DNA from 3 places in the Pseudoalteromonas sp. S554 genome. Region 3 is predicted to be linked to each of the others. Evidence: predicted binding sites of a transcription regulator. Region 3 holds the regulator's gene; each other region holds the start of a gene.
The links. The regulator LexA, encoded in region 3, represses DNA repair genes until DNA is damaged. The targets are predictions, from matches to a motif close to TACTGTATNNNNATACAGTA.
Positions count from the first base shown of each region.

Region 1: uvrD (DNA helicase II) is a predicted target of LexA. The motif match lies at 3,268-3,287, and genes of this name have one in related genera.
Region 2: CWB65_RS13795 (DNA topoisomerase III) is a predicted target of LexA. The motif match lies at 8,175-8,194, and genes of this name have one in related genera.

Region 1 is NZ_PNDV01000095.1:952-10,097, forward strand. Features, by position in the region: gene cysQ (3'(2'),5'-bisphosphate nucleotidase CysQ) at 1-352, opposite strand, end outside; gene nudE (ADP compounds hydrolase NudE) at 345-917, opposite strand; gene yrfG (GMP/IMP nucleotidase) at 980-1,627, shown strand; gene CWB65_RS17500 (dUTP diphosphatase) at 1,624-2,247, opposite strand; gene CWB65_RS17505 (YacL family protein) at 2,331-2,699, opposite strand; gene CWB65_RS17510 (hypothetical protein) at 2,815-3,039, opposite strand; gene uvrD (DNA helicase II) at 3,352-5,517, shown strand; gene CWB65_RS17520 (tRNA(Met) cytidine acetyltransferase TmcA domain-containing protein) at 5,495-7,567, shown strand; gene CWB65_RS17525 (chemotaxis protein) at 7,668-8,513, shown strand; gene CWB65_RS17530 (nitroreductase family protein) at 8,562-9,146, opposite strand, start outside.
Region 2 is NZ_PNDV01000064.1:613-12,792, reverse strand. Features, by position in the region: gene CWB65_RS13830 (ligand-binding sensor domain-containing diguanylate cyclase) at 1-612, shown strand, start outside; gene CWB65_RS13825 (NHL repeat-containing protein) at 654-2,765, opposite strand; gene dxs (1-deoxy-D-xylulose-5-phosphate synthase) at 2,965-4,827, opposite strand; gene ispA ((2E,6E)-farnesyl diphosphate synthase) at 4,929-5,816, opposite strand; gene CWB65_RS13810 (exodeoxyribonuclease VII small subunit) at 5,819-6,061, opposite strand; gene pomA (flagellar motor protein PomA) at 6,356-7,123, shown strand; gene CWB65_RS13800 (flagellar motor protein MotB) at 7,126-8,046, shown strand; gene CWB65_RS13795 (DNA topoisomerase III) at 8,207-10,147, shown strand; gene CWB65_RS13790 (M20 metallopeptidase family protein) at 10,170-11,489, opposite strand; gene CWB65_RS13785 (tetratricopeptide repeat protein) at 11,602-12,180, shown strand, end outside.
Region 3 is NZ_PNDV01000012.1:10,296-22,475, reverse strand. Features, by position in the region: gene CWB65_RS04260 (SURF1 family protein) at 1-603, opposite strand, end outside; gene CWB65_RS20205 (DUF2909 domain-containing protein) at 618-929, shown strand; gene CWB65_RS04250 (cytochrome c oxidase subunit 3) at 829-1,704, opposite strand; gene CWB65_RS04245 (cytochrome c oxidase assembly protein) at 1,740-2,270, opposite strand; gene ctaD (cytochrome c oxidase subunit I) at 2,270-3,862, opposite strand; gene coxB (cytochrome c oxidase subunit II) at 3,862-5,004, opposite strand; gene lexA (transcriptional repressor LexA) at 5,443-6,060, opposite strand; gene CWB65_RS04225 (PaaI family thioesterase) at 6,237-6,680, shown strand; gene CWB65_RS04220 (hypothetical protein) at 6,682-7,062, opposite strand; gene CWB65_RS04215 (hypothetical protein) at 7,309-8,007, shown strand; gene CWB65_RS04210 (endonuclease) at 8,070-8,723, shown strand; gene CWB65_RS04205 (S41 family peptidase) at 8,870-10,486, shown strand; gene CWB65_RS04200 (hypothetical protein) at 10,486-10,857, shown strand; gene CWB65_RS04195 (LysR family transcriptional regulator) at 10,966-11,859, opposite strand; gene CWB65_RS04190 (NADPH-dependent FMN reductase) at 11,979-12,180, shown strand, end outside.

The DNA of each region.
Region 1 (9,146 bases), on a different contig from region 3:
TTACACCCAACACAGGGTGGTTATTTTCAATAAGCGCAATGTTTACCGCAAAATCACCACTTTCTAAAATAAATTCACCTGTGCCATCCATGGGATCAAGTAACCAATAACGCTGCCAATCTTGCCTATCGGCTAATGCAGGAATAGGTGTTTCTTCCGACATAATAGGAATATCGGGCGCAAGTGCCTTTAAGCCTGCAACAAGCACATCATTTGCAGCTAAATCGGCTTTAGTTACTGGTGTGTGGTCTGACTTTTCTTGTTGGCCAATATCATCTTTTTTGTATATAGCCATAATGGCATCGCCTGCACGTTCGGCTAATTCAATACAAGGTTCTAATAATTTATTCATCGGCAGCTCCAGATGCTAAGTACTTATCTAATAATAGCAAAGCGGCAACACTTCGTGCTTCGGTAAAATCATCTTGCTCTAATAATGACTGCCATTGCGTTAATGGCCACTTAACAACAACTAAAGGCTCAGGCTCGTCGCCTGGAAGTGTTTGCGGATATAATTGCTTAGCAAATAAAATATGCATGGTGGCATTAAAATAACTAGGTGCCATGGTCACTGTTTTTAATGGTTTAAAAAAGTCTGCGCCAAAACCTACTTCTTCTTTAAGTTCTCTATTAGCAGCTTGCTCTGGTGTTTCGCCTGGGTCGATCAGTCCTTTAGGAAAGCCTAGCTGGTAGTCATTGGTGCCCGCGCAATACTCACGCACTAGCAGCATTTCGTTATCAGCCGTTATAGGCACAATCATTACAGCGCCTCTGCCACCACCTCGAATACGTTCATACTGACGCTCTTCGTCATTCGAAAATTTTAGCTCTAAAGATTCCACAGTAAATAGGCGACTTTTAGCGACAACATTATTACTTAGGATTTGAGGAGGTGTTGGATGCTTTTTCTGTGTCATTGGCGTTAATTTGCTATCATGGCAGTTGTGCTTAATCATAAACTTTTCACAGGGAAAAGCCCATGCTAAATTGGTCAAAAATCGATACCGTTTTACTTGATATGGACGGAACACTCCTCGATTTACATTATGACAGCCATTTTTGGTTAACTGTTCTTCCACAGCAACACGCCTTAGCGAAAAATATAAGCCTGAGCGAAGCAAAAGAAGATATTTTTAAACGCTACCAAGCTGTAAGCGGCCAAATTGAGTGGTATTGCTTAGATTATTGGGAAGATCAGCTTAAATTACCAATTATGGATTTAAAGCGAGAAACACAGCACCTTATAAGAGTTCGTGACGACGTACCCTATTTTTTAACGGAGCTAAAAAAAGCAGGAAAAGAGCTTATATTGCTTACCAACGCACATCCAGAAAACGTCATGATGAAATTTGAACACACCGCAATCGATAATTATTTAGATGGTGTAGTGTCGACTCATGAATATGGCGTAAGTAAAGAGCAGCAAAGTTTATGGCACCAAGTACAAAATGATTTAGGATTTAACAAAACACGTACTTTATTTGTTGATGACAGCGTAGCTGTATTAAATGCCGCAAAAGAATACGGCATTGGACACTTACTTGCGGTTGCCAACCCCGACAGTCAGCAACCACACAACGAAATAGCCGATTACTTAAATGTAACCGACTACCGCACTATTATTTAGCTTTTAGGGTAACGTGCCTCAAGGCCTTGATAGACTAATTTTGCGAAGTCTGCATGTTCGGTATCAAGGCTTTTAACTACTTCCACTAAGTGCTCGTTATCTTCTTGCCCGTTCCACACTTTAATGTAGCTACCGTCTTTATAACCATGGTCTTGGCGAAAAAAGTTTAAGGTATTTTTACCAACATAACCACGGTATAAATCGTCAATATCCATGCCCATTTGTGCCATACAACCGGCAAATGCTGATGCATTAAACGCTTTATCTGCAACAGCAGATGCCGCAAGTATTTCTAACGTTTGTTTAAAGTCATCAGCTTGCTGTACTTGGCTCAACTCACTTTCTAATTGCTTTGCTAAGTCTTGATAGCTTGTTTTTCCGTCAATACGTAGCGATAAACCAAAGTGAAAAATATCAACCAATTCTAAAATAACTTGCTCGGTATCGGGTGTTTGTTTTTTCCACCACTTCCAGCCATGATGATCTAGCATTTCGGCACACTCAACCCAAATAGCGCGATACCATTCAAACCCTTGTGTAAACCATTGTTCATGCACTTTTGTATTCATGGCGTTTTGCATTTCTAGCATGACTACTAGCTTATTTAAATTGGCAGACATATCAATTCCTGTCGTTTTTTAGTTGTTTTAATAATACAGAGAAAGCGCTGTTTTTGCATTTGCTATGTCTGTTTTAATTATTTTTATCGATTACTGGTAAACTCAGCCCACGACTCGATTAAATCAATAAAGTCTTCAAAACCACAACCACTGCTTAAGTCGTTCTCTTCAAGCATTAAATCATCATCTTGATAGGCAATTAAGTCTTCGCTGTCTTGGTGCAGAGCATGAGCCTCAAATAAGGCCTCATCTTTAGATAAAATTAAATCTATTTCTTGGCCTTTTAGAGTGACTGGCTCAAAACTCGTTTTGACAGACACAATAAGTGCTTGCACCATAGCGACTTTGCCTTTGCCAATTTCTTCGTTTAACCAACGACCTATTATTGCGTGTTCGCTGCTTATTTTAATTCGTAAACCACTAATAGGGTCACGTATAAATTGATATTCCATAGCTATTACTTATTAAACGTTAATAACGCGATTATACCCGTAAATTAGCTGTAACGCCGACCCTAAAAAACAAAATAGCGCCATTGGGCGCTATTTTTGTAAAACGTTTAAATACCTAACTTCGCGAGCGGTATCGTGCCGCATCTATTATCGACCATAAGTAAATAATAGGTACTAATACAAAACCAACGAGTACGTAAATAAGTGCGTAACTTATAACAATAGCTAGCGCAAAAAATATAGCCGCTAAAATACGCCCTTGTACTAGTTGCCCTAAACCAGGAAAAAATATATTACACAACGCAGCAATTACATTACCGCCAGACCCTTGATCAGCCATACTCACCTCTGTAGTTAATTAATTTTAAATTTTAGTTATCTACTTACTATCACACTTTATGCCAATTTATTAAAGCTTAAAAATCAGTTAGTTAAATTACGACTCACTAATTGCTTTAGTATTTTTTACTAAATATAGGTCAATTTGATTATTTTTATTATTAATCTTAGTCACTTATCCATGCCAAAAACTATCCAGCTGATTGGTTTTAGAGGCTATTTTTATAATAGCTGTTCATAAAAACAGTATTTTATTTAGCCTTACAAAAACACCTGTTATACTGCCCTCAATATTGATTAAAAAGGCGTAACGATGGACGTTTCAGAATTACTCGACGGCTTAAATGACAAACAACGCGATGCCGTTGCAGCCCCATTACAAAACATGCTGGTATTGGCCGGTGCTGGGTCTGGTAAAACACGAGTGTTAGTTCATCGTATCGCGTGGCTTATGCAAGTTGAACAAGCATCAGCTTATAGTATTTTTGCGGTAACTTTTACCAATAAAGCAGCTAAAGAAATGCGTACCCGCGTTGAAGAAACCTTAAAAGCACCGGTTGGCGGGATGTGGATTGGTACTTTCCATGGTTTATCACACCGTATTTTACGCGCTCATCACCGTGAAGCTAACTTACCAGAAGCCTTTCAAATTTTAGACTCTGATGACCAACTTCGTATGATCAAGCGCTTATTAAAATCAATGAATATTGATGATAAAAAGTGGCCTGCAAAACAGTTTGGTTGGTACATAAGCGCTAAAAAAGACGAAGCACTTCGCCCTAAAGATATTCAAGCGTATGATATAAACGAGCAAATGATGCTGCGTGTATATGCCGCCTACCAGGAAGCGTGTGACAGGGCTGGTTTGGTCGATTTTGCTGAAATACTGCTACGCAGCTATGAAGTATTAAAAAATAACCCGACGTTACTTCGCCACTACCAACAGCGCTTTGCCCACATGCTAGTAGACGAGTTTCAAGATACTAATACCATTCAGTACGCATGGTTAAAGTTACTTGCAGGCGACACAAGCAGCATAATGATTGTTGGCGACGATGACCAAAGTATTTACGGCTGGCGCGGAGCTAAAATAGAAAATATAAAACGCTTTTTAACTGACTTTGATGCCGAAACTATTCGCCTTGAACAAAACTACCGTTCAACCGCAACTATTCTTAAAGCATCTAATGCGCTTATAAAAAATAACTCCGAGCGTATGGGTAAAAGCTTATGGACCGATGGTAACGAAGGCGAGCCTATATCAATTTATGCCGCCTTTAACGAATTAGACGAAGCCCGCTTTGTGAGTAGCAAATTACGTAGCTGGTTAAATGCTGGTAACGCGTTGCAAGACGCCGCTATTTTATACCGTAGTAACGCGCAATCTCGTGTACTCGAGGAAGCCATGCTACAAGAAGGCTTAAAATATCGCATTTACGGTGGTATGCGATTCTTCGAACGTCAAGAAATTAAAGATGCGCTATCGTACTTACGCTTAGTAGGTAATCGCCAAGACGATGCCGCATTTGAGCGTGTAATTAATACTCCTGCTCGCGGTATTGGCGATAAAACATTAAGTCACATACGTGATTGCGCTCGTGCTGAGTCACTTCCGCTTTGGTACGCAGCTAAAGCTATTGTTGAACAACAGCACTTATCAGGCCGAGCAGCTGGCGCTGTAACAAAGTTTGTAGAACTTGTTGAGCACATTGAAGAAAAAATTAGCGATCTCACCCTACAAGAACAAGCTAAATACACAATTCAAACCTCTGGCCTTATGGCTATGTACCAAGCTGAAAAAGGCGAAAAAGGCCGTGCCCGCGTAGAAAACTTAGAAGAGCTTATAAGTGCCTGCGATCAGTACGAACTCCCTGAAGAAGAAGAGTTTAGCTCACCACTACAAGGCTTTTTAGCCTATACCTCGCTTGAATCTGGTGAAGGCCAAGCCGATGAGCACGAAGACGCGGTACAAATGATGACGCTTCACTCAGCTAAAGGCTTAGAATTCCCGCTTGTGTTTATGGTGGGCGTTGAAGAAGGCATGTTCCCTTCGCAGCAAAGTAATGAAGAGTCTGGCCGCTTAGAAGAAGAACGCCGCCTTTGTTATGTAGGCATGACCCGTGCAATGGATAAACTATACATTAGCCATGCCGAAAGCCGCCGCCTTTATGGACAAGAGAAGTACCATAGTCCTTCACGTTTTTTACGCGAAATCCCTGAAGACTGCGTTGAAGAAATTCGTATTAAAACACAAGTTTCGCGACCACCGGCAGCCGGTCGCTTTAGTGCATCAGTAAGCCATGCCGCCTTTGAAGACAGCGGCTTTAACTTAGGTCAACGTGTACTGCATGCTAAGTTTGGTATTGGTACGGTACTTAACTATGAAGGTAGCGGTGCACAGTCGCGTGTACAGGTAAACTTTGACGACCTTGGCAGTAAATGGCTAGTAACGGCTTATGCACGATTACAAGCTGTATAAAGCTCACATAAACACGTTAGAAAAAACACTAGTTGGCGCTCATCATCGCCAACTGGTGCTTATTACTGGCAGTACTGTTTGGTGCTACGAGCTGTTAGGCGAATTACTTCAAACTGAAAACACACTCGTCGTTTCTAAAAATACCAGACTAAATAACGCGCAGTGGCCTAATCGTACTCATCAAATTTTAGGGCAAGAATATTCACACGCCGTATACGATGGCTTTAGTGGCTTGCACCCTGATAAATTAGCAGCTATTGCAGGTACGGTAAAAGCAGGCGGTATTTTATATTTACTGCTACCAGAGCTAAGCGAACTTTCAACTTGGCCAGATCCTGCCTTAAGCACAGTGCAGTCTCACGGGCATAAAGTAAGCTATAGCTTTTTTAATGAACGCATTGCCCGCGTTGTACAATCGTTAACCGCTTATCACTTTAGTGAATTACATGGCTGTACAGGTAATCTCAGCAGAGAAAGCTCTGCCAATAAAATAGATTTTGAACCGCAACAGCATTGTGTAGAAAATATAATTAAAGTGGCTCATGGTCGCGCCAATCGCCCTTTACTCATTAATGCCGACAGAGGTCGTGGTAAATCAGCAGCGCTTGGACTTGCTGCCGCCAAGCTTATCGATAAAAAAATACTACTTTGCAGTACACAATTTAAAGCCACTCATAGCAGCTTTAAACATTTAAGTAATGAGTTAAACATACCCTTCGATGGTAAAAGTAAGCAACTTGCTAATTTGCAGTATATTGCTCCAGATTCATTATTAGACTCGTTGCCAGAGTGTGATTTATTACTTGTTGACGAGGCGGCTGCTATTCCAGTTCCTCTGTTATTAAAAATGCTAAAACAGTATCCGCGCATTGTATTTGCAAGTACTTTAGTAGGTTATGAGGGTAATGGTAGAGGCTATACAATTAGGTTTAGTCAGTACATTAAAGCAAAGTATAAAGTCGCTAATATTATCACACTTGATGAACCGTTAAGGTTTGCAAAAGCCGACCCGCTAGAGCGCCATATACGCACTTTGCTCGCACTCGAAGCACAGTACGAAGAAATACAAAGCAATGGCTTAAATAACCTAGTCCACAGTGAAATTACTCAGCAACAACTCACAAATGACGAGCTGTTACTTGAGCAGGTTATTGCATTACTTGCCTTAGCACATTACCAAAGTAGCGTTAACGATTTACGCCAACTACTTGATGCACCCTCACAACGATTGTTCATAACCCAAACACATAATCACCTAGTGGGGGTGTGTTTAGTTACAATAGAAGGCGGGTTACCCCTCGAGCTAACTGAGCAGGTGCTTAAAGGTGAACGCCGCCCACAAGGGCACCTAATGGCACAAACTCTCTCGCAGCTAAGCAGTGATCCCCAGTGCCTTACCCAACTCTCTGCTCGAGTAGTAAGAATTGCTGTTGCCCCTAATCTTCACAGTCAAGGAGTAGGTAAAGCCCTACTGAGTTTTTGCGAATCAAGAGTAAGTAATGAGTGCTATTGGTTTGGTGCTAGTTTTGGCGCTACGGCTGAGCTATTAAAATTTTGGCAAAGCCAAGGGTTTAGCACTATAAAGCTGGGTTATCAAAAAGATAAAAGCACTGGCGAGCATTCAGCACTCGTTGTGAAATGTTTAAACAACAATACGGGTACACTGAAACGATTAAAAGCTGAATTTCAAACCGATATATTTTATGCTTTACTCACACACTTTAAACACCTTGATTGGCAGCTTGTAAATGTACTTATTTCCTCGTTTACAGATAGACCTATCAGTTCAGACATCAAAAAACGTTTAATACGACAACTTAATAATCACTTTTCTCGATTTAGTATTACAGCTACTATTTGGCAAGTTGTAACTCTGGCACCCTCTGTTGTTAATTGTTTAACGCAAAGTGATAAGCAACTATTAATTAGCTTAATTTTGCAAAATGAAAGCGATACAAACGTCATTGAGCAATTAAATATACAAGGCAAAAAAGAGCTTGAAACATGCTTTAAACAAGCAGTGTTAAAACTAGCTAAAGCCATTAAATAACCCACCCCCTTAATACAATGATTAATTACCACAGTTACTTAAGCTATTTGGTAGATTTGTTCTATTCTTAATACATTAATGGGTAAATTAAGATAAAGGCATGGAATTAATAAACTTTAAAGTGGGCTGCAAAACCATTTCACTGAAAATACTTGATATCTTATTAACCGAGCGCTTTGATAATAATCTCACAACACTACCAAACAACAACAAAAGCTTTATTGGTGTTAAAGATTATATGGATATCCCTACGCCAGTTTTCGATTTAGGAATTATCTTAAATAATATATCAACAGAGCAAAGCAACAAACATATTTTAAAACAGCTAAGATCCTGGCAAGACAAACAAACCAAATGGTTTAATACACTCGAAACAAACCTCTTAAATCAATCAGAAAAATTAGTTATTAATGAAACTGAGCTTCAAGACTTTATTGTTTTTTTTCAGGAGTTCAATACAGACAACCCTGATTTAAAGCTTACTATCTCACGCTTTAATGAGCCTTTTGAATTATTACTAGAACAAGCTAAACAAGCCGTAACTGCTCACAGGCAAGGTGAACATAAACAGGTAAGCTATTTACTTAGTAAGATAAAACGTAGCAGTCTTGCTCAGTTAGAGAGACTGTTTGAATCAGCACAAGAGCAAATAACTTTGGATTACAAACCAATTATTGTATTCACAACGAAAGACGGTATAAACCCTCATGTGGGGTTGCTGGTCGATAAAGTAGAAGACAGCCTAGATTATAAAAAAGAAGATATAAAACCATTAGATAAGCTAACTGATATAGGCTTTGATATAGATCCACAAACTAAAGGTATGATGCGAGGGTTAATAAAAATGGCAGAAAATCATAGTGTGCTTATCGATCCGAGTTCCATATTTAAGCCGACTGAACTACAGGTAGAAACTGAAAATACGGAAGCGTATGGCTTATTTTAGACACAAAAAAGCCGAGATAGCCTCGGCTTTTTAATAAAGCTTTTTATGCTATACGGTTGTTATAATGTCTTCTACTGCTAAACGTGCCTTTGGCAAACCATGGTTCCAGTCTTCGTCGGTATTAGGGTAACCCATTGCTAGTGCAACTTCACAAATATGACCGTCAAGTTCAGCATTAAACTTCTCACTAATTAGCTCCGGGTCAACGCCTTCCATTGGAGTCGACGCTATGTTCAATCGCGCTAATGTATGCAGCACATTACCAAGTGCTAAATAAACCTGCGCTTTAGTCCAACTACCGTTGTAACCTTTCTCATCTGTGTTCATTTCAGCGAACGCATATGCACCCATAAAGTTATCGCGCATATCAGCTGGTAAATGACCAGAGCTGACTTCTACATCAACACGCTTAGAAAATTTTTCTTTCGTAAACTTAGGATCATAAGCAAGTAATAATGTATGCGATGCTTCTTTAGCATGATGCTGATTAAACTGGTGTTTGTTAGCAAATGTATCGTGTAAGCGTTGTTTACCTTCTTCACTTTCAACCAAAATAAACTTCCAAGGTTGCGAGTTAATTGAAGAAGCTGACAAGCGAATAGCCTCTTTAATTACTTCAATATCTTCATCAGA
Region 2 (12,180 bases), on a different contig from region 3:
CGTAGCCGTCGTTTCTTGTTTGATCAATTACCAAAAGATATTGAGCATTTTCAACGTAATTCACAGTCATTACAGGCTCAAGGGAAATCACTTGTACTGGTTATTATTAATTTAGATAACTTTAGCCGTATAAATGATGCCTTTGGTCCAATTGCAGGTGACAGCTGTTTGCAGCAAATGGCTGCGCTATTAAACTCGCGTACGCAGGGCTCTGACTACGTAGCGCGCTGGAGCGGTGATGAGTTTTTATTACTTTTACGTGACTTTAAGTGCAATAAAATAGACAGTTACTCTTCAGAGCTTTGTAAAGCGATTGCAGAGTATTCTTTCCAATTACCTAACGGAAATATGACAAATATAACTGCCTCAATTGGTTGGTCTTTCTACCCATTACCCTTACTTGGTGGGCAAGTAATTAGTTGGGAAACCTCTATTAATTTAGCTGACATTTCGCTTCATCAAGTTAAAAAACGCGGTGGCGACGGTGTAGCCCATATTACTTTCGACGAGCAGCTAGATGCATTTGAGTTTGAACAAAACTCTAATGTAGAGCAGCAACTGGGTATGCTACAGAGAAATGGTTTGGCCGATATAAAAGTGTGGATGCGATAATACCTGACCAAAGTGATTGGTCAGGTATGGTGAGGTTAACGCTATTGATTTAGCCAAGCTGGTAATATTGCGACTGACTCAGGTGCCGTAAATGCAGTGCTTGCATCGGCGCTAATATCACCGCCGGCAATACTTAAAATATTGTTAAAACGCATAACTACATTATTTGATTTTTCAGCTACGTATAAATCTGTCCCGGTATACATAATATCGACAGGATTACCCAGTAGGGTATTTGGACCGCTAATCGTGGTACTGATGTTTACCAACCCCGATGCCATTGCCACGTTATTTAATACATATATTTTTCCATCATCAGCAACAGTAGTGCTACCGACATCAGAGAGAATTAACGAGCCACTTAGCGAGTCGTAGTCGATGCCATGTATATTAGTGGGCGCTTCTACTGCGGTTCCAGCATTTGCAGGTGTTATAAGTCTGTCTTCAACAGCAATATTTGCATTTCCGGCCATAAGCTTGCTTTTGACTTCGTCGAATACAGCAACGGTTCCATTTGTGAGTGCGACAAAAGCACGGTCAGTATTTACATCGTAATCAACGTCCCAAGGACGCGCACCGTTAGCAAAAGTAAGGGTCATTAATGGGCTTGCATCTCCTGTGGTACACGTTGAAAATATTGAGATACTTGGTGTATCTGCGTTATTTTCTGCAACCAAAATCATACCGCTATCAGAAGCTACATCAAGACCTTTAGGAGATATAAGGCCTGTATTTGTTCCAGTAATAATACTGTCTTGGTTTGTATTATACGTTTGTCCATCTCTGTTTATTGCCACCTTATTTGAAATAGCAATACCGCCAATAGAAGTTGTACTGTTATCGAACGTTGTATAGCTATTACCTGCTTTATCAAAAGTTACACTCTCGATAGTTTGACCCGCATTATAGTTGCCAATTTCTGTGCTAAGTTGTGAACTTAATCGACTAATTTGCCCCGTTGTTTCACCTGTAGTACCCGGATTACTGCTAACAGCAACCCCAAGTAGCGCCATATTAGCGGCATTACTATCTGAAATATCAGCCATTTCATTTTGCATACCCAGTTTGGTAATTGACTCAGGTTTAATAGTTGAAGTGACTAAGTCTGGAGTAATATCGCCGCTTTCACCTGAAAAAATATTGCTAAATACAAGAACAGCATCATTTGATTTTTCGGCTACACGCAAGTCACTCCCTTCAAGGCTAATATCAACCGGGTTACCAAGCATTGTTGCTGGGCCGGCAATACTGCGTGCAACGCTCACTAAGCCATCTGCGGTTGATGCATTATTGATTACAAATAACGAACCATCGGTTGCATCTGATGCACTGCCTACATCAGATAAAACAAGTTTATTAGTATTTGAATCATAAACAATGCCATGAATATTTACAGATATTTGCGTACCATCATTATTGCTAGGGGTAATTGTACGACTTGGCATAGCGGCAAATTCACCACCAACAAAATTATCGTAAACGGCTACATCACCATTTGTAAGTGCTACATAAAGACGGTCATTTGTTTCATCATAATCAACATCCCACGGTGCAGCTTCTGTTATGGTTGTGCCTAATGGCGTTGCGTTACCCGCGGCTGTAGCGCCAAAAGTAGTTATCTGCATCGCGCCAAAGTCAGCAATAAAAATAAGGCCACTTTTTTGTGCTACGGCAATTCCTTTAGGGTTTACGAGCGTAGTGTTAGCACCTGTTATTTCGCGATCAGTATTTGCATCATAGCTGCTGCCATCAGCACGGTTAGCAAGCTGACAGATAGTTTTAATACTGCCACTTTCGCTGTCGCTTGCTTGTAATAAATTACCTAAGCTATCAAAAGCAACGCCTTCGTTAGCTGTTGTGTTAAAAGTTTTTAATTTAGAAGCACTTTGGTCAATTAAATCAATGGTACCCGTGTTGGTTTCTCCATTGTTTGCCAAAATAAATGTGGCTGATGCAAAGCCTGGGTTGCCATTTGTTCCATCAGTACCATTTTGTCCGTCGGTGCCTGCAATACCATCTACGCCGTTTTTACCATCGTCTGAGCTACAGCCTGTAATGCCGATTAATACTGCAAGTGTTAACGCTGAAAAACTAAGCGTATGTTTCAATGTGTTTTTTTGTGCTGTATGAGTTGTTAAATTAGCTTTATTCATCATTTTTACCTTCTAAATATTCCATTAAATTTAGGTAAATAAAGGGCTTGCTTATAAAGCACAGACTAAGCAGCACTGATTATTTACATGTTAACCTCACAGCAATAACGGCTTAAAAGTTAAATTGGATGCAAAAAATAATGATAAAAACGAAAAAGGAGCCAACAGGCTCCTTTTTATAAACAGTTAAAATAATTAACTAAGCAGTAAATGACCTTATTGAACTTAAAATACCTTGCTCGCCTAAGCCCATTTCATCGTGCATTTCGTCTTGCGTGCCGTGCTTAATAAACTCATCAGGAATACCTAAGTTAAGTATTTTAACATTGGCCTGCTGGCTAGCTAAGTATTCGTTAACCGCAGAGCCTGCACCACCGGCAATGGCATTATCTTCAAGTGTAACAATTACATCATGATTTTTAATAATGTCGTTTAACAGTGAAGTATCAAGCGGCTTTATAAAGCGCATGTTAACAAGCGTTGCATTAAGTTCATTTGCAGCAAGTTGTGCGTTTTCAAGCAATGTACCAAATGACAAAATGGCAATCTTTGAACCTTCTTTTACTGTATTTGCTTTACCAATTTCGAAAAGTTGCATATCGCTTTGAATATCTGCCGTACCAGCGCTTCCACGAGGGTAACGAACAGCAACCGGGCAATTAGCTTTGTAACCGGTGTACAACATTTGGCGGCATTCATTAGTATCGCTAGGTGCCATAATAACCATATTAGGAATACAACGCATAAAGCTGAGATCGTATGCGCCTTGATGTGTTTCGCCATCGGCACCAACAATACCTGCTCGGTCAATGGCAAATAATACAGGGAGGTTTTGTAATGCAACATCGTGAATGAGCTGATCGTATGCGCGCTGTAAAAAGCTTGAATAGATAGCAACAACAGGCTTTAAGCCTTCACATGCAAAACCTGCGGCTAGAGTTACAGCATGTTGTTCAGCAATTGCGACGTCAAAATACTTATCAGCATGTTCTTTTGAAAAGCGCACCATGCCCGAGCCTTCACGCATGGCAGGAGTGATAGCCATTAACTTATCATCTTGCTGCGCCATGTCGCATAGCCAGTCGCCAAATACTTTTGAAAAAGTAGGGGCGCCCGGTTTTGATTTAGGCAAGCTAGATGTGTTTGGATCAAACTTAGGGACGCCGTGGTAGCCAATAGGGTCGGCTTCAGCTGGCTTGTAACCCTTACCTTTTTGCGTTTTTATATGAAGAAGTTGTGGGCCTTTTAAATTACGCATATTACGTAATGTATCAACCAGCATGTTTACATCGTGCCCATCAATTGGGCCAATATAATTTAAGCCAAGTTCTTCAAAAAACGTACCAGGGATAACCATGCCTTTAAGATGCTCTTCCATTCTGCTGGCAAGCTCTTTAACAGGCGGTACGCCAGACAGTAACTTTTTACTTCCTTCGCGAATGTTGGTGTAAAAGCTACCAGATAGAATACGCGCAAAGTGGTTGGTTAATGCGCCAACGTTTTCTGAAATCGACATTTCGTTATCATTTAGAATAATAAGCATGTCTGATTTTACATCGCCTAAATGGTTCATCGCCTCAAATGCCATACCCGCAGTAATAGCGCCATCACCAATAACTGCAACCGTTTTACGCCCTGCGCCTTCTTTTTGTGCAGCAATTGACATGCCCAAAGCTGCAGAAATTGAGGTGCTAGAATGGCCAACACTAAATGTGTCGTAGTCACTTTCATCTCTAAATGGGAATGGGTGCAGACCATCCTTTTGGCGAATAGTATGCATTTGGTCGCGGCGACCCGTTAAGATCTTATGCGGGTAGGCTTGATGCCCAACATCCCACACTACACGATCTTCTGGTGTGTTATATACATAATGAAGTGCAACTGTAAGCTCAACTGTGCCTAAACCAGACGCTAAATGACCGCTACTTTGCGATACAGAGTTAAGTAAATACTCACGTAGCTCATTGCTAAACTCGGGAAGTTTATCTTGCGCTAAGTCTCGTAATTGAGCTGGTTTGTCAACCAAGTTAAGTAATGGATACTTGCTACTATCAAGTGTCATGGCTTTTTTATATCCTTCGATCACATTCGCTTTCAAATGGGAGTGAACAACGAATGTTAAGTAATAATGTCAGTGCTATTTGCAATACGCTTAAACTGTGACTAGTGGTCACGTTCAATAAGGTAATTTGCCAGCGACGCAAGAAGCGTAGTATCTGCATCAATAAGTGCTAACGCTTCGTGGGCTTGTGTTATTAAATTTTGCGCCTTTTCTTTAGCGCCTAGCATACCTAATAACGCCGGGTATGTCGCTTTATTCGCTTCTATATCTGAGCCTTGTGGTTTACCTAGTATAAAGGTGTCACCTTCCACGTCTAAAATATCGTCGTGTACTTGAAATGCCAGCCCTATAGCATACCCAAAAACGCTCAAGTTTTCTAAAGTTTGTTCATCTGCTTTTTCACTGCACAGTGCACCTAGCGTTATAGCACAGTTAATTAGTGCACCGGTTTTTAACTTGTGGATGCGCTCAAGCTCTTGTACAGAAACAACTTTGTCAGTTGCGGCAATGTCTAAACCTTGTCCTGCAACCATCCCTTCAATACCTGATGCATGTGCAAGTGCAGCAATCATTTTTACTTGTGATTGCGCTGAGCAATTAAAGTTATGTGTGGCTATAAGTTCAAAGGCGAGAGTTTGTAATGCATCACCCGCTAAAATGGCTTGCGCTTCGCCATACACAATATGGCAAGTGGGGTAGCCGCGGCGTAAATCGTCATCATCCATAGCTGGTAGGTCGTCATGTACTAATGAATAACTATGAATGCATTCTATGGCTGCAGCCAAAACGTCTAAGTCACTTTTTTTAGCGCCTAGCATTTCACCAACAGCGTACACCAAAAAAGGGCGCAGCCTTTTTCCACCATTAAATAAGCTGTAATGAGTGGCTTCTTTTATTGTTTTATCGCTATCGAGCGGTTGTTCAAAGTAGCTATTGAGTGTAGTAGCTACATCTATTTGAGCACGTTCAATATAGTCTTTTATGCTCACAACTATTCCATATCATTATTAAAGTTTGTAAGTGCTGACTTTTCGCTATTACCCATTAAAATAGATACTTTTTGTTCTGCTTGCTGTAGTTTTTCAGATGACGCACCAGCGAGTGCAATACCACGCTCGAACTGCTTTAATGATTGTTCAAGCGATAAATCACCTTGTTCCATTTCACTAACAATTGTTGATAATTCTTCTAGTGCTTTTTCGAAACTTAAGTTTTCAGGTTTTTTAGTCGCCATCTTTATTTCAGCTTACATGATAAATTTAGGAGCCAATTTTAGGGGGAATGCTAAACTAGGTCAAAGGATGATATGAGTTTTTTACATTTAGCGCGATTAATCGCGTGTTAATCAGTGCTATTAGTCAGGAAAACTCGATAATTAGGCAGTGCGCCTAACTTGATATAAAATAATAAATATAACTTTTATGTTTATTTACAAAAATGACTTAAGCAATTCAGTATGTTGCCGATAAGCAGTTAATAATAAAAAGTTTATGATAAGGCATTTAAACATGAAATCTCTGGAGGAAATGTGGATTTAGCAACCATAATAGGGATCCTAGGCGCAATAGGCTTAATTGTCATGTCTATGTTTATGAGTAGTAGCGGTGAAATGGGCATGTTTGCCGATGCGCCTTCAAGTGTAATTGTATTTGGTGGCTCGCTGTTTATTGTTTTATCAAACTTCACGATGTCTCAGTTTTTAGGGATAGGTAAGGTTGTTGGTAAGGCATTCATGTTTAAAATTGAGTCGCCTGAAGAGTTAATAGAAAAAGCAGTAGAGCTTGCGGATTCTGCTCGTAAAGGTGGCTTTTTAGCACTCGAAGAAGCTGAAATCCCAAACCCATTTATGCGTAAAGGCGTTGACATGCTTGTTGACGGTCATGACGCAGATGTTGTGCGTGCTACACTTCAAAAAGATATTTCCCTAACCACCACCCGTCATGAACTAGGTGCTGGCTTATTTAAAGCACTTGCCGACATAGCTCCCGCAATGGGAATGATTGGTACATTGATAGGCCTCGTTGCCATGTTATCAAACATGGACGACCCCAAAGCTATCGGACCTGCAATGGCCGTGGCACTATTGACCACTCTGTATGGTGCATTTTTGGCGAATGTAGTAGCAATTCCGATTCAGGTAAAACTTGAGCTGCGTAAAGACGAAGAAGCGATGAATCAGCGTTTGATTCTCGATGCTATTTTAGGAATTCAAGATGGTCAAAACCCCAAAGTTATTGAAGGTATTTTGAAAAACTACTTGGCTGAGTCTAAGCGTAAAGTTGATACCGAGGAGTAACCATGTCTGATGAAGAGTGCAAATGCCCACCCCCCGGTTTGCCTGCTTGGATGGGTACATTTGCTGATTTAATGTCGCTATTGATGTGCTTTTTTGTACTCTTATTGGCATTCTCAGAAATGGATGTACTTAAATTTAAACAAATTGCAGGTTCAATGAAGTTTGCTTTTGGTGTGCAAAATAAAATTGAAGTTAAAGATATCCCAAAAGGGACATCGGTTATCGCTATGGAATTTACTCCAGGTAAGCCAGAGCCTACACCAATTGAAACTATTCAACAGCAAACCGTTGAAATGACCCAGCAAATGCTAGAGTTTCAGGCTGGTGATGAAAGTTCAGCGGGCGGCAGGCAAGAACAGCGAGGCGATAAACGTGGCGGTGAATCTAGAAGTACCTCACAAGAGCAGTCATCAGAACAAGCAATATCCGCTGCAGATCAAGAGCAAACAAATGAGCTGGTTAAAAAAATAGCGCAGCAGTTAGAAAGGCAAATAATAGATGGTGCAATAGAACTTGAATCATTAGGTCAGCAAATTATTATTCGTATTAGAGAAAATGGCTCGTTTCCTTCGGGCAGTGCTTTTTTACAACCTAAGTTTAAACCGATTATTCAAGACATTGGCGAACTTTTAAAAGACGTACCAGGTGAAATTACAGTATCAGGGCATACAGATGATTTTCAGGTATCAAATGAGTTATACGTAAATAACTGGGATTTGTCGTCTAAGCGTGCAGTGGCTGTTGCTAGCGAATTGCAAACAGTTCAAGGGTTTGATAAAACACGAATGATGGTTGTAGGGCGAGCTGAAACTCGGCCGCTTGTGCCTAACGAGACAAATGAAGACCGACGTCGGAATCGCCGAGTTGAAATATCTATATTACAAGGTAAGGCAAAAGAGTCTGATCTTATTGATGTGAGATAATGCTCAAATTATAAAGCTGGGCTTAATTAGTAGCCCAGCTTTAAGTTTTACAAATTATTACCAGTCTCTATTTATTGAACCTGACAATAAATCAAAAACTCTCCCTCTTTAAAATAGTTATGCTAAACTACTGTTTATATAACCAGTTGTAGGCCGGCACATGAAACTCTACATCGCAGAAAAACCATCACTTGGACGTGCAATTGCAGATGCGCTCCCAAAACCACATAAAAAACACGACGGTTACATTGAAGTCGCCAATGGTGATTGTGTTTCGTGGTGTATTGGCCATTTGTTAGAACAAGCTGAACCAGATGATTACGATGAACGCTATAAAAAATGGCAATTAGAACATCTCCCTATAGTACCTGAGCAATGGCAGTTAAAAGCTAAACCTAAAACTCGTAAGCAATTAACTATTCTAAAAAAGCTAATCAAACAGGCATCAACGTTAGTTCATGCTGGCGATCCCGACCGTGAAGGGCAGTTACTTGTAGATGAAGTGATAGAACAAGCCAAAATAAGCAAAGCTAAAAAGCAAGGTATTCAGCGTCTACTTATAAGCGATTTAAACTTAGCTGCAGTTAAAAAAGCGCTTAGTTGTATGCACTCTAATCGGGAATTTATTCCATTAAGTGTATCAGCACTTGCACGTTCACGAGCAGATTGGCTTTTTGGTATGAACCTCACTCGGGCTTATACTTTAGCGGGACAAAAAGCAGGGTTTGGTAATGTACTCTCAGTTGGGCGCGTACAAACGCCAATTTTGGGTTTAGTGGTAAATCGTGATACTGAGATAGCTAATTTTATATCAAAACCATTTTATGAGGTGCTAGCTAGTTTAGTTACTCCTGAGAAGCAGGTATTTAAAGCAAAATGGGTACCGAGTAAAGCTTGCGAACCTTATCAAGATGAAGAGGGGCGAGTGCTAAATAAAGCATTGGCCGAAAACGTGGCTTCGCGTATAACTAATCAAACAGGAGAGGTGACATCGCTTGAACAAAAACAAAAAAAGCAAAGTGCACCTCTACCTTATAATCTATCAGCACTGCAAATAGATGCAGCAAAGGCATTTGGTATGGCTGCTCAACAGGTGCTTGATATTTGCCAAACACTTTATGAGCGCCATAAATTAATTACTTATCCTCGCTCAGATAATCGATATTTGCCTAAAGAACATCATTTAGATGCACCTTCAATTTTAAAAGCAATTGCAACTAATGACGGTCAAAAAGTGGAGTTAGTAAATGGTGCAAATGCTAAGCAGCGCAGTAAGTGCTTTAATGACGCAAAAGTAGCTGCGCATCACGCTATTGTACCTACGGCAAAGCAATTAAAGTCAGCTAGCTTAGCCAAGGATGAAGCAAAAGTGTATCAGCTTATTTGTAGGCATTATTTGATTCAGTTTTACCCAGACTATATTTATAACGAAACTAAAGCAGAGGTGACAATTGCTGGTGGTTTATTTAAAGCCAACGCTAAACAAGAAGTCAGTTTGGGTTTTAAGGTATTAATGGGTAAATCAGAATTAAAAGAAGAGGCTACTTTACCTTACCTTGAAAAAGGGATGGACCTGATATGTACACAAGGTGATGTAGTAGAAAAGCATACTTCACCTCCCGCTCATTTTACTGATGCAACTTTACTGAGTGCTATGACGGGGATTAGCCGTTATGTAAAAGATCCACATATCAAAAAAGTATTAAAAGATACTGATGGTTTAGGTACAGAGGCTACTCGTGCAGGCATTATAGAGTTGCTATTTAAACGGCGCTTTTTAAAGCGTGAAGGCAAAACAATCAAAGCCACCGAAACAGGCCTTGCATTAATTAGTGTTTTGCCTGAAGGTTTAGCAAGTCCTGACTTAACAGCAAAGTGGGAGGCGAGTTTAGGAAGCATTGCTCAACAAGCAATGAGCTACCAACAATTTTTACAACCGTTACTGGTGGAGCTTGAAGGCTTTGTAATGCAAGCAGCTAATTGCGATAGCCATGTATTTTCAAAACTGCCCCAAACACCGCCTAAAAAGCGTTTTGCCAAGCGCAGTAAAAAAGCACCATTTAAAAAATCTAATTATAAAAAGAGCTCAACAACAGTTTAATGGCTGAGCCCTTAAGTGGGATTTATTTTGTATTAAATAATGCAACTGCCACATTACTCATGGCTTTTATACCAGTAGGTAAAGCTACTTTATAATCAGGTGCAAATTTACTTGAGTGCAATGAAGGGAGTGTTTCGTTGTTTTTTATTGCTTTTGCGTATTGCTGTTGATTAACACCGCCTAACCAAAATAATGTAATTGGGATATTTTCGTCGGTACGGCCATAAAGACCAAAGTCTTCACCTGCCATTACGGCTTGGGTTTCAAGTACGTTTGTGTCGCCTATCGCATTTTTAATAGCACTTCGTACTATATTAGTTTGCGAAGGATTATTATAAGTAGATGGAATTGATTCATCCTCATGAACTATAACAGCAGGGTAATCACTTTCATCAAGCCCTGCGCTTTGCGCAATACCTGCGGTTATGCGTTTTATTGCAGCAATTTGCGCATTGCGTACATCTGGGTTGTAACTACGCAGTGTAAGTTGCAGTTTCACTTCATCAGAAATAACATTATGTTTGGAGCCGCCATGTATAGAACCGACTGTTATAACAGATGGTTCTAAAGGTGAAAGTTCGCGACTTGTAATCGTTTGTAAAGCAAGTACTGTGCGCGCAGCAATAACTACCGGATCAATAGTGGTATGAGGGTACGCGCCATGGCCGCCTTTACCTTTTATATTAATATCAACAGAATCCACACTTGCCATGGTATATTCATTTTTCATAGTTACTTTACCAGCAGGTACACTGGCACTAACATGCAATGCAATAACGTGGTCGGGCTTTGCGTATTTACTAAATAAACCCTCATTTAGCATCGCTTTAGCTCCACCTCCAACCTCTTCTGCAGGTTGTGCAACCATCATTAATGTCCCTTTCCATTTATTTTTATGAGTAATGAGTTGCTCGGCAGTGCCTATAAATGAGCTCATATGAATATCATGGCCACAGCCATGCATAACACCAACTTTTGCACCATGCTCGTCAATAACTTTTACAGTTGAAGCGTAGGGTTTACCTGTTTGCTCGGTAATAGGTAAGCCGTCCGTATCTGTGCGTATCATAACTGTTGGGCCATTGCCATTTTTAAAAATACCAACAACACCATACCCACCTACATTTTCTGTAACCTCGAATCCAAGCATATTAAGCTTGTTAGCTATTTTTTTACCTGTATTTTTTTCGCTGTATGAAAGTTCTGGCGATTGATGTAAATCGAGGTAAAACTTTTCAATACTAGGCATTGTTTTGTTTAGGTCTAGGTCTAGGTCAAGTCCTTTAGCTTGCAAAAGCGGAGCTGCAAATAAAAATGCAGCGCTAAGGTAAGATAGTTTCATGATTTGCCTCATTAATTGATTATGTATGCCGAGTGATTTAGTTATACGACTTGTATTTATTATGTTAATCACCATATAAAACCCTAAATAGATAAGTATGGCAATCAATTCAATGAGTAATATAGTAAGTATTAATGCACAAAACCTTCAGCAGGTCCTTGGAGAAACATCACAACAAAAATTAGTATTACTTAACTTTTTCTCACCTCAAAGTCCTGATTGTATTGGGCAGGCTGCAATTTTAGATAAAATAGCGGCTGACTATACAAGCCATATAGTAATAGCAAATTTAGATTGTGATGCAGAGCAAGCATTAGCTTCACAATTAGCACAACAGGTTGGCTTACAAACGCTGCCTACGCTTGTGCTATTAAAAGACTCTGCCCCTGTCGATTTGCTTGCAGGTACCCAAACTGAGTCACAAATACGGGAAGCCCTATCTAAGCACTTACCTGCTCAACAGGATTTGCTATTAGAACAAGCTAAGCAGGCTCTACTTAAATCAGACCTCAATGCAGCGTTTAATTATGCAAAGCAAGCATACGAAATAGATAATACTAATGTACGTATTAAATTAGTGCTTGCAGATATTTGTATTCAAATTCACAAATTAGATGAAGCTCAAGCATTAATAGAAACGATTGATTCGCAAGATCAAGATGCGTACTTCAATAACATCAAAGCAAAATGC
Region 3 (12,180 bases):
AATTTCATCACCCTCACCTTGGCGATATGCCATAAAGTTAACCAATGGGAAATTAGTGTGTGATTGTATAAAGCTTAAGTCGATTGATTGAATGCGTTTGGGCAAATCACCACTCGAGGTCTTATCTTCTAGGGTAAAACTACTGAGGTTATTCTCTTTAATTTGTGCTTTGACCGTAAACTCACCTTGGGGCATAACTACTGCAGGTAAAATATCCCGTGATAGCGGGGCTCTCACCCAACCTAAATTAACCAATACTGCACGCATATCATTATTTGGTTTTAACAGGGCGAGTAGGTCGTAACCCACTTGTCCGTTATATACTTGATTATCTAACAACCAGTAATGTTCGCTTAAAAGTGTCCCTTTAAGCTCGACTAGTACACCGGTTTTATTCCACTGCTTTGGTAAATTTAGCAACTGCGACCAACTCATGACACCATGAGTTTGTATTTGAGCAATAGCAGTGAGCTGTTGCTGTTTTTTTTCACCTCGTTCTAATTGCCAAAAACCTAGGCGCACACATACCAGTACAACAACCACAACCATACAAATTGTGATTATTGAACTAAGCTTTTGTTTGTGCCTTAAAACTACTTGCATAAAGGGTCAACTCAGTGATTATTAAAATTATTATTGTACTGTTGTTAATGTTTATACTTTTTAACTTATTTAGAGCGCTATTTATTATGGTGTCTGGAAAAACAAACGGGCGACCTATGTCTCACTTTTTAGGACGCCGAGTGTTGTTTTCGGTTGTTGTATTATTGGTCACAATCGCAGCAGTTAAGCTCGGTTATATAAAGGCAAATAGCTCGCCCATAAACGTTACAGCACATATACAAACACAAATAAACACAGCCATACCACATCTACAAAATGCCAATACCAAGCAGCAGCTTGAAACGCAAAGTGCTTTTCTTTGGTAAAATGACCTTTTAATATTCGTATTAAAATGACAAATAAAAGTATGGCTCCGAGTGTGACATGCATGCCATGAAAGCCTGTAAGCAAAAAGAATGTATTACCGTACACACCGGCATCTAATGTTAAATTTAAGTCATTATATGCATGAACGTATTCCTCTACTTGCAATGCTAAAAAGCACACGCCTAATAACACCGTAAGTCCTAAAAACACTTTCAGTGGTTTACGTTTGTTGTTTTCCATTGCAACATGGGCAAAATGTAACGTGACCGATGAAGCGATTAAAATTAACGTATTGATCAATGGTAGGCCTTGCCACCCCATAGCTTGGGTTGTGTCACCGGAGGGTGTAACAACCAAAGGCCACATAGCTTCAAAGGTAGGCCACAACACTTCATTAGTCATAGCATTGTTACCCGCGCCCCCCAACCAGGGCACCGAAATCATACGTGCATAAAATAACGCACCAAAAAAGGCCATAAAAAACATAACCTCAGAAAAAATGAACCAGCTCATGCCTTGTCGAAAAGAACGATCCATTTGTGCTGAGTACAACCCTTGGCCTGACTCGTGAATAACATTTTTAAACCAGCCAAATAACATATATAAAAGAACGGCTATACCGGCATAAAGTAAATAAACACCGCTCCCCCCTTCCTTGCCAACTTCCATCACTGTTAAGCCTGCGCCTACGGCGATAAAAAACAACGCAACCGCTCCTACAATGGGCCACGGGCTTTGCTCTGGTACGTAATAATGCTCATGTTCTTGATTCATTTTACTTGCTCCTAGTTTCGCACTAGTGTTTGTTGCTAGTTATTACTGGCAACTAGTTGCTCACTAATATCAAATACGGTGTAAGACAAAGTTAGCTCTTCAACATCACTTGGAAGCGCTGTATCAACATAAAAAAGCAATTTAAATTCGAGCTCTTCCCCCGCTTTTAGGGGTTGTTGATCAAAGCAAAAGCAGGCCATTTTGTGTAAATATTTTGCCGCTTTGCCTGGTGAAACAGACGGTACTGCCTGCATAACTTTATCGAGTTCACTACTATTTTTTGCGCTAAAAACGACTTCTCGCATTTCTCCGGGTTTCACAACCACACTGTACTCTTTTGATTTCACCTCAAAAGATGCACCGCTTTGTGCATGAGTTGTAAAACTCACGCTAACGTCCCTTGTTTGCTCAATCACGCTACTTTGCTGCGCTTGCTCTAACGATGGCTTACCATTTAGCCCGGTTAAGTCACAAAACACGTCGTATAACGGCACTAAGGCAAACGCAAACGCAAACATACCTATACTGATAATAATCAAGCGTTTAAGGAGCGGTGCGTGGGTCATTATTTAATTTCCGGTGGTGTTGAAAAGGTATGGTAAGGCGCAGGGGATTCAACTTCCCACTCTAACCCTTCAGCGCCATCCCATACTTTTGCAGGGACTTTTTCGCCGCCTCTTGCACATTTAAAAACAACCACTACAAACAACAGCTGAGATAAACCAAATGCAAAACCACCAATACTTATAATTGCGTTGAAGTCTGCAAATTGCAGTGCATAATCAGGAATACGACGAGGCATACCAGCCAAACCCACAAAATGCATTGGAAAAAACAGCACATTTACACTGACTAACGACAACCAAAAATGCCACTTAGCCAGCGTGATATTAAACATATTGCCAGTCCATTTTGGCAGCCAGTAATAAGCACCGGCCATGATTGAAAATACCGCCCCTGTCACTAACACATAATGAAAATGAGCCACTACAAAATAAGTGTCGTGGTATTGAAAATCAGCGGGAGTAATAGCAAGCATCAACCCTGAAAAACCACCTAATGTGAACAGCACTATAAAAGCAATACTGAACATCATAGGGACTTCAAAGCTAATAGAACCGCGCCACATGGTGGCTACCCAATTAAATACTTTAACGCCGGTAGGTACCGATATCAGCATTGTGGAGTACATAAAAAATAGCTCTGCAGCTACCGGCATACCGGTGGTAAACATGTGATGCGCCCACACAATAAAGCTTAACAATGCTATAGATGACGTTGCATAAACCATAGATGCATAGCCAAATAGCTTTTTACGCGAAAAAGTAGGCACTATGGTTGAAATGATACCAAACGCTGGCAAAATCATGATGTAAACTTCGGGGTGACCAAAAAACCAAAATATATGCTGGAACATCACCGGATCGCCACCGCCGGCAGCGTCAAAAAAGCTAGTCGCAAAATATTTATCGGTTAAAACCATGGTCACCGCCCCTGCCAAAACGGGCATAACAGCAATGAGTAAAAATGCCGTTATTAGCCATGTCCATACAAACAGGGGGAGTTTCATCCACGTCATGCCAGGTGCACGCAAATTAACTATAGTCACAACCACATTAATAGCACCCATAATTGAGCTAATACCCATTATGTGCACCGCAAATACAAACAAGGCAGTATTGTCGTTACTGTATGTGGTTGAAAGCGGAGCATAGAAGGTCCAGCCAAAAGCAGGACCTCCTCCAGGCATAAATAAAGAAGCAAGCAAAATTAAGAATGCGAAAGGTAAGATCCAAAAGCTCCAGTTATTCATTCTAGGTAATGCCATATCTGGCGCACCTATCATTAACGGTATCATCCAATTGGCTAATCCCGTAAAGGCAGGCATAACGGCGCCAAACACCATTATTAAACCATGAACTGTAGTCATTTGATTAAAAAAGTGGGGATCGACCAACTGCAACCCTGGCTGAAATAATTCGGCCCTGATCACCATAGCCATGGCGCCACCAATTAAAAACATGGTCAACGAAAATATTAAATATAAACTGCCAATATCTTTATGATTTGTTGTATAAAGCCAGCGCTTAAAGCCTTTAGCTGGATGATGAGCATGATGCGCTTCATTGGCGTTTGGTTGTTCTGCTATGCTACTCATTAGTTAGCCTCCACGTCGGCATCAAGTGCTGCTTGAATCTCACTAGGCTGAATAACATCACCGGTATCGTTACCCCATGCATTTCGCTTGTAAGTAATAACCGCAGCCAATTGTTTTATAGATAACTGCTTGGCAAATGATTGCATTGCCGTGCCTGGGCTCCCATGAATAAGTATGTCTATATGACCTTTTATATCGCCAAGTACAATTGGGCTGCCTTTAAGAGCCGGAAATACGCCCGGTAGCCCTAACCCCGTAGGTTGATGACATGCTGCACAACTTGCCAAGTATACTTGAGCGCCCAGCTCCATTAGCTCTTCTTTAGGTAATGTTTGATCAAGTAAAGCGGCATCAGCTAAAGCTGCTTGTTGCTTAGCTTGTTTAGCATCGGCCAACCATACTTTAAAGTCAGCCTCAGATTTGGCCTCTACCACAACGGGCATAAACCCGTGATCTTTACCGCACAGCTCGGCACACTGACCTCGGTAAATGCCTTCTTCGTTTATGTTGGTCCATGTTTCGTTAATAAAGCCTGGGTTGGCATCTTTTTTAACGGCAAAGTCTGGTACCCACCAAGAGTGGATAACATCATCTGAGGTCATTAAAAAACGAATTTTTTGATTAATTGGCAGTACGAGGGGTTTGTCTACCTCAAGTAGATAATTTGGGTTTTTATCAGCTAAATTAGTTATTTCATCCTGAGGAGTTGCAAGCATTGAGTAAAACTCTACATCTTCTCCCATATATTCATAATGCCATTTCCACTGTGAACCTGTAACTTTAATTGTTAAGTCGGCTTTACTGGCATCTTCCATCGCTATTAACGTTTTTGTAGCTGGCACTGCCATAGCAATTAAAATAACAAATGGAATGGCGGTCCAAAGAATTTCTACTTTGGTGCTTTCGTGGAATTGAGCGGGAACCGCTCCTTTAGATTTGCGATGATGAATGAGTGCCCAAAGCATAATGGCAAACACTATTATCCCAATCACACAACATATAAAAAATATGGTCATGTGTAATTCGTAAACATTTTCACTTATATCTGTAACGCCTTTACGCATATTAAATTGGCTATTTGCCAAGGCTAACTGCGGAAAAACACACAATATAAGCCACAAGGTACAACTAAGTTTACCCATGTGACGACTCCTTTGATGCTGTTGCTAGTGCAAAGCGAAGAGGCATACGGCTTAAACGCCAATTCGTTATTTTTATTTTTTTATTAATGCCGTTTTATTTATAAAAATTGGCATTCACTGCGCTAGCAAAAGTTTATTGTGTGTGCTCAAAACTTAAAAGCGATGAGTATTGCCAGCGTCAGCTTATTAACAATTAGTTAATATTTAACCACCATGCAAGTTTTTTGTATTAAAAACAAACAATAAATATATAAAAAGTAGAGAGTTGGCTTAGTTGAACGTAGAAGAAAATGGCTCAAATCGAGAGGTGGTAAGGGCTAAGGATGAAATGAAAGAGTGTGAATAAAAAACAAACAAAATTTTAAAAATAAAAAAACGCACCAAAAAAGTGCGCTTTTTATAAAATAAGAAAGAACTACATCCAGTCCGCGTTACGAATTACACCCAGTCCGCGTTACGAATTACACCCACTGCTAAGCCTTCAATGTTGAACGACTCAGTTTCAAGATCGACCTTAATTGGTGCAAACTCGTCATTTTCAGCATGAAGCAACACCTGGCGACCCGCTTTTTCAATGCGTTTTACGGTTACATCGTCATCAACACGGGCAACCACAACTTGACCATTTTCAGCCACTTGTGTTTTATGCACAGCAAGTAAATCGCCATCCATAATGCCTATATCTTTCATACTCATACCGTTTACGCGCAGTAAAAAGTCGGCAGCTGGTTTAAACATTAATGGGTCAATTTTACAGTGGCTTTCAACATGTTCTTGCGCCAAAATAGGGGAACCTGCCGCAACTCGGCCAATAAGCGGTAAACCTAATTGTTCTGGCTCCTCTTCTTCAACAAGTTGAATTCCACGGCTTGCGCCAGGTTTCATTTTAATCACCCCTTTTTTGGCAAGGGCTTTTAAATGTTCCTCAGCGGCATTTGCACTTTTAAACCCTAACGTTTGTGCTATTTCGGCACGTGTAGGCGGCATACCAGTGTCTTTAATAAACACTTTAATTAATTCGAGTATTTGAGCTTGGCGTTTAGTTAATGGGCGCATACAACTGGTTTTCCATACAGTACATTTAACTGTGAGTATATACAGTTAAATAAAAATCGCAAATTTAAATTATCCGTTCAAATAGCCAAATTACTTCCTTACGTGTACATTTTAGGGGCTTTCTAAAATAGCCTATAAAAATAGTAACTTGCTGCATTAAATTTAAAGGAATCTATATGAGTATTTGGCATCAACCCATTACATTAGCATTGTGTAAACAATTGGACGAAGGCATTAATGGCCAAGGGACGCTAATGAAAACCATGGGAATAGAAATAACAGAGATAGGCGACGATTATCTAGTAGCAACCATGCCTGCAATCCCTGCACACCATAACCCTATTGGCATGGTTCATGGCGGCGCAAACGTTGTACTCGCCGAAACCGTAGCTAGCTATGCTGCTAATTTTGTGGTTGATTTCACAAAGTTTTACTGTGTTGGGCAAGAAATAAGTGCAAGCCATTTAAAGGCTTCTCGCAATGGTACATTAACGGCAACAGCACGCGCATTTCATATTGGAAAACGAAGCTCTGTTTGGGAAATAAAAATCACAAACAGCCGCAACGAGCTGTGCTGCGTATCAAAAATGACCGCAGCCGTTGTTGAGCGAAAGACGTAAGTTATTTTTCGATAGGGTAAATTGTTATTTCCATACCCGCGCCAATAGCAGATATACGCAGCAGTGTATCTGCATGTAAAGCTTGATTAAAACACTTTGGCGACGTGCCTGACTCAAACCCTATATCAAATGTTCTACGTGAGCAGCTTAACCATTGCTTTAATGCATTGCGTGAACATGACTCAATAAGCTCACATATATGGTTTATTGCTTTGTCTGGTGATTTTACATCGCCAGCTACCTCAATACGTGCTAATTGACGGTATTCGTCTTTGTCATAATGTAAAATCGTTGCGACTTTTTTTAGGTCGGCCACCAGCACACTAATATCTTGTTTTGACTCAAGCTCTAGATCTACATTTAAAAATTGAATTTCCGACATTGTCTCGTATTTATCCTCTAATGGTTACCATGCAAACTTTAACGCAGTTTTACCTTTATACCAAATCAACACCCTATAAATAGACGTTTTATATGGTAATACTCTTATTTTAGAGTGCGATTGCTGCTTACAATTGGCGCTATTGTGCTGAAACGCTATTTTAATGCACTAGTGCGACATTTTGTCGCACTCACCTTGCTCAACCATCGCGTAAAATGTCTTGTAAAAATAATAAGATAAACACACATGAAAAAAGTTTTTAAACCAGCACGTAAACTTCATAAATGGTTGGGCTATTTATTAGGAATACAAATACTAGCTTGGTTGCTTGGCGGTTTGGTTATGAGCGCTATTCCGCTTGAAAAAGTACATGGTAAACACCTAGCAACACGCACCCTAGTTAACCCCTTTAAAAGCAGCGATTACGTGGCATCAATTGATAATATTGTTTCGCAAGTCACTAATCCGACTAAAATAACCTTTGCACATTTTTTATCTACCCCACTTATAACTGTAACCAGTGAAGGCAACCCTCAAAGTTTTAATGGCATGACTGGGCAACCATTTAAAGCCCCCAATAAACAGCAAATAATTACTAATGCACACGCGCATTTACTTATTAATGCTCAACCAGTAAGTACCACTTTATTAGGTTTAGGACCAAGAGAAAGCGGTTATAAAAAAGATGTATGGAAAGTACAATTTAACGATACATTTAGTACCACACTCTATTTGTCATCAGATACAGGCAAAGTGATTACTGTGCGCAGCACACTGTGGCGAATTTTCGATTTTTTTTGGATGCTGCATATTATGGATTACGATGAACGTGAAAACTTTAATAATCCTCTATTAATTAGCTTTGCTGCAACCAGTGTCTGTTTTTGTTTAACTGGCTTTTTACTGCTATTACAAAACATAAGAATTAAACGCAGATTTAAATAAGTTTATGTTTGCCTGTTGAGCCAGTAAACTAGGGACTCCTGTAGTTCACGTATGTGATGGATATGACCCGATTGATTTTGGCCTTACTGGCTTGCTGTGTCTGTTTTTCGGTATCAAGTAAAGACTTTACTCGCTTCTCTACTGCTAAAAAGCACTTAATAAAAACGCTACCGCACAATGCAAAAAGCCTGTATTGCGGTTGTGATATTAAAAAACAAGGTAAAAAACTAGTGCCAGATCCAACGGGTTGTGGCTATGTACCTCGTAATACATTTACCCGCTCAGGCAAAGTAAACCAGCGCGCTTTACGTATTGAATGGGAGCATATTGTATCGGCATGGGAGTTTGGGCATCAACTACAATGTTGGCAAAATGGTGGGCGGAAAAACTGCCGTAAAGTCAGCGAAAAATTTCGAAAAATGGAAGCTGATATAAATAACTTAGCCCCCGCAATTGGCGAAATAAATGCTGACCGCTCTAATTATCGTTTTGGCATGCTAGGTGGAGCCGCGACTCAATACGGCCAATGCGATGTAAAAGTAAACTTTAAGCAACGTGTTGTTGAGCCACCATTTTATGCCCGTAAAAAAATTGCCGACGCCTATGCTTACATGCAAAAAACCTATGGTTTAAAAATTTCAAAACAACAACAAAAACTTTTTAATGCGTGGCAAAAGCAAGACCTAGCACTAAAAAGCACTATACAAAAAATGTAATGATATTCCCGCTAATAAGCGAACTTAAAATACTGCTTTACCAATAAAAAATGACACAATTATTTACATAAAGAAAAAGCAAAACGTTGAATAAATAATCAGGTGTTGTAGTATTTTAAACAACTTATTTACAGGAAGTACCGAATATGTTTAAAAACAACACTCTATCGCTTGCAATTATTAGCGCGCTCTCAGTTTTTGCTTTAACAGGTTGTGGTGGAGGCGGAGGTAGCAACACTACACCAGCGCCTGTCACGCCACCTACAAGTAGCACACCGACATGGACTGCCGGTGTATTTGAACCTTCAGACGAACTCAAAAACTTTTGCGAAAACCCACGTACAGGTAACGACCCGTTTAATAATAATGAGCCTTACCCTGACCAAGCTGGTTCAGCCTTATACGAAAAACTATGGCTTCGCTCATGGAGCGACGAAACATACCTGTGGTATGACGAAATAGCCGATAACGACCCTGAATCGTTCGATACCGTCGCTGACTATTTTGCTCAACTAAAAACCGAAGAGCTAACCGATTCAGGCGCTAAAAAAGATAACTTTCATTTTTCAGAACCCTCTGAAGATTACTTCCAAGAAGCACAATCGGGCGTTACCTCTGGTTATGGTATTAACTGGGCATTTATTGGTGATTCAGCCGATAGAATTTTACGTGTTGCTTACCTTGAAGATGACTCACCAGCTAGCCAAATTGGCTTTCAACGAGGCGATACCGTACTTGAAGTGGATGGCGTAAGTATTAATACCAATACCCAAGCCGGGATTGATACTTTAAACGAAGGCTTATTTAGCCCAACCAACGGTGATTCGCATACAATTGTTGTTCGCAGTAACGACGGCACGGAAAAAACATTTAACGTCACAGCGGGTAACATTGAGCAAACGCCTGTTCAAAATGTAAAAACGATTGTAACAAGCAATAACACGCGCGTTGGTTATATGCAGTTTAATAGCCATATAGGTATTGCCCAAGAGGGCCTAATTGATGCAGTAAATAAATTTAGAACCGATAACGTAGACGAACTAGTTATTGATTTTAGATACAACGGCGGTGGTTTATTAGCGCTGTCTGCGCAGCTAGCGTATATGGTGGCAGGAAGTGCCAATGTACAAAACCGCTTTTACTATCAAACGCAACAAAATGATAAACAGCCTGTCGATTCTCCATTTCCATTTATTGACGAAGAAATAGATTACTCAACGTTTTTTAGTACTGGCGATAAATTACCTGATTTAAACTTATCTAAGGTATATGTACTAAGTACATCAGGTACCTGTTCAGCCTCTGAAGCATTTATTAATGGCTTAAAAGGAATAGATGCAGAGGTGGTACTTATTGGCGATACAACCTGTGGTAAACCATACGGATTCACGCCTACACACAACTGTGGAACAACCTACTACACCATTCAATTTAGTGGCGTTAACAGTAAAGGCTTTGGCGAATATGCCGCAGGCTTTACCCCAACACCAACACCACAATTTAATGCCGATGTACAAGGGTGTGTTGTTAGTGATGACTTTGATAATCAACTTGGTGATAGCAACGAAAGGTTACTATCTACAGCACTTTTTCATATAGATAATAACGGCGAGTGCCCAATCACAACAACGGTCGCTAATAGTAAAGTAGATGTACCAAGCTTTGCTGCTACGAGCGAAAGACTGCAGCCTTTAAACGCACCAAATGATCTTACCCGCGGTAACATGGACCTTACATGGCCTACGTTGTCTAAGGAGCAATAATGGTAAAGTTACTGGCGGTACTCACTGTATTAATAAGTATAGGAGGGTGTAATAGTATGAGTAATGCCGTTGCAAAGCCTGCGCTATTAACAGAGGTTAACCCAGGCGTTATAACTGTGCTGCAACAGGCAATAATAAAAGCTAAAGGCGGTACGCTTGTTACACTGGCCGACACCGTTTTTACCAAACGCAGTGAGCTTTTACTAAGCCATGGTACAAGTAAAGATCCCAATGGTATGCCCATTATGGGCGCGCATAATATCAAGTCAGAAAAGTTTGTTTTGCAAATTATTGGCGAGCAATGCGTGCTGTATTACCCTAAAAAAGATCTCACTATTGAGCTTAAAAACGTAAGTTGTAAAGCACAGTAATTTAAAAACAAAAAAGGCGTACAACAACTTGTTGTACGCCTTTTCATTGTAAAACTGTTTAAATGCTAATTGCCAAAAAATAACTCGATCGGGAGCCCTTCAATTTTTTTACTTAGCAAGTTTATTAAAATGCGCCTTTAATAAGCCTGCAAAAGCTTGTACTTTCGCGGTGCGATGCACTAAATGGTGGGTCACTAACCACACATCTGTGGGCCAATTTAATTCACTATGTAGCACAGGGACCAAATCGCTATATTGCGCTGCTACATCATGTTGTAAACCACCAATGCCTAAGCCTTTTATAATCGCGCGCGTGGCCTCGGCAGTTTCTGATACACGTAATTTGATTTGCGATGCAGGAATGTTTTCGTCTGCCCAAGCAAAATAAGGTACGCGCGCATTATATCCCGCCACTCCTGATACAAAATTATGCTGCAATAAATCATCTAGTGATTTAGGCATGCCATGCCTTGTAATGTAGCGTTTGTTAGCATATAAACCCGATGTAAGCTTTGCTAAGTGCTGAGCAATGTAGTCACCCTCATCAGGTTTAGGGCCTGCACGAAGCGCAATATGTGCTTGCCCGTGATCGAGCCGCAAGCGTTTTTGCTCCAAAATAACTTCAAGCTGCACTTGTGGGTGTAATGCCTGAAATTGCTCACATACATCACCCATAACATCAATAAACCCACTCACCGTAGTAAGTAATAAACTTCCGCGTAAAGTACTGTCGGCAGCGGCAATATCGTTATGTAGCTGTTCGAGCGAGGTATCTATAGTTTGCGCTGTCGCAAATAATTTAGCGCCAATTTCAGTTACCTTGTAACCACGAGCATGGCGATGAAACAAGCGGGTATCTAGGTTTTTTTCAAGGCTGTTAATTCGTCTTAACACAGTGCTGTGGTGCACATTAAGTGCCTCTGCTGCAGCTGTAAGTGTGCCAAGCCGCGCCACTTCAAAGGCCACTTTTACGTCTTGCCAGTCATCAAATTTAATTGCCATGCGCTCTGCCTTTAACTTGTGTGCATATATGCACATAAGTGTTGCGTTTATTTGGGTTTTCTACAAGTAAAAGTTTGCTACATTAGGTATGTAACTTAAAACATAAAAAGGCCAAACTCATGTCAGCACCAAAAATTATTGCGCTTGCGGGCAGCTTACGTAAAGAAAGCTTTAATCAAAAACTTATTAATGAAGCAGCACGTTTTGCTCTGCAAACAGGTGCTGAAGTAGAAGTTATTCAGTTAAACGAGTTAGATATTCCACTATTTAACGAAGATATTGAAGCACAAGGCACACCCGCTGATGCACAACGTTTAAAAG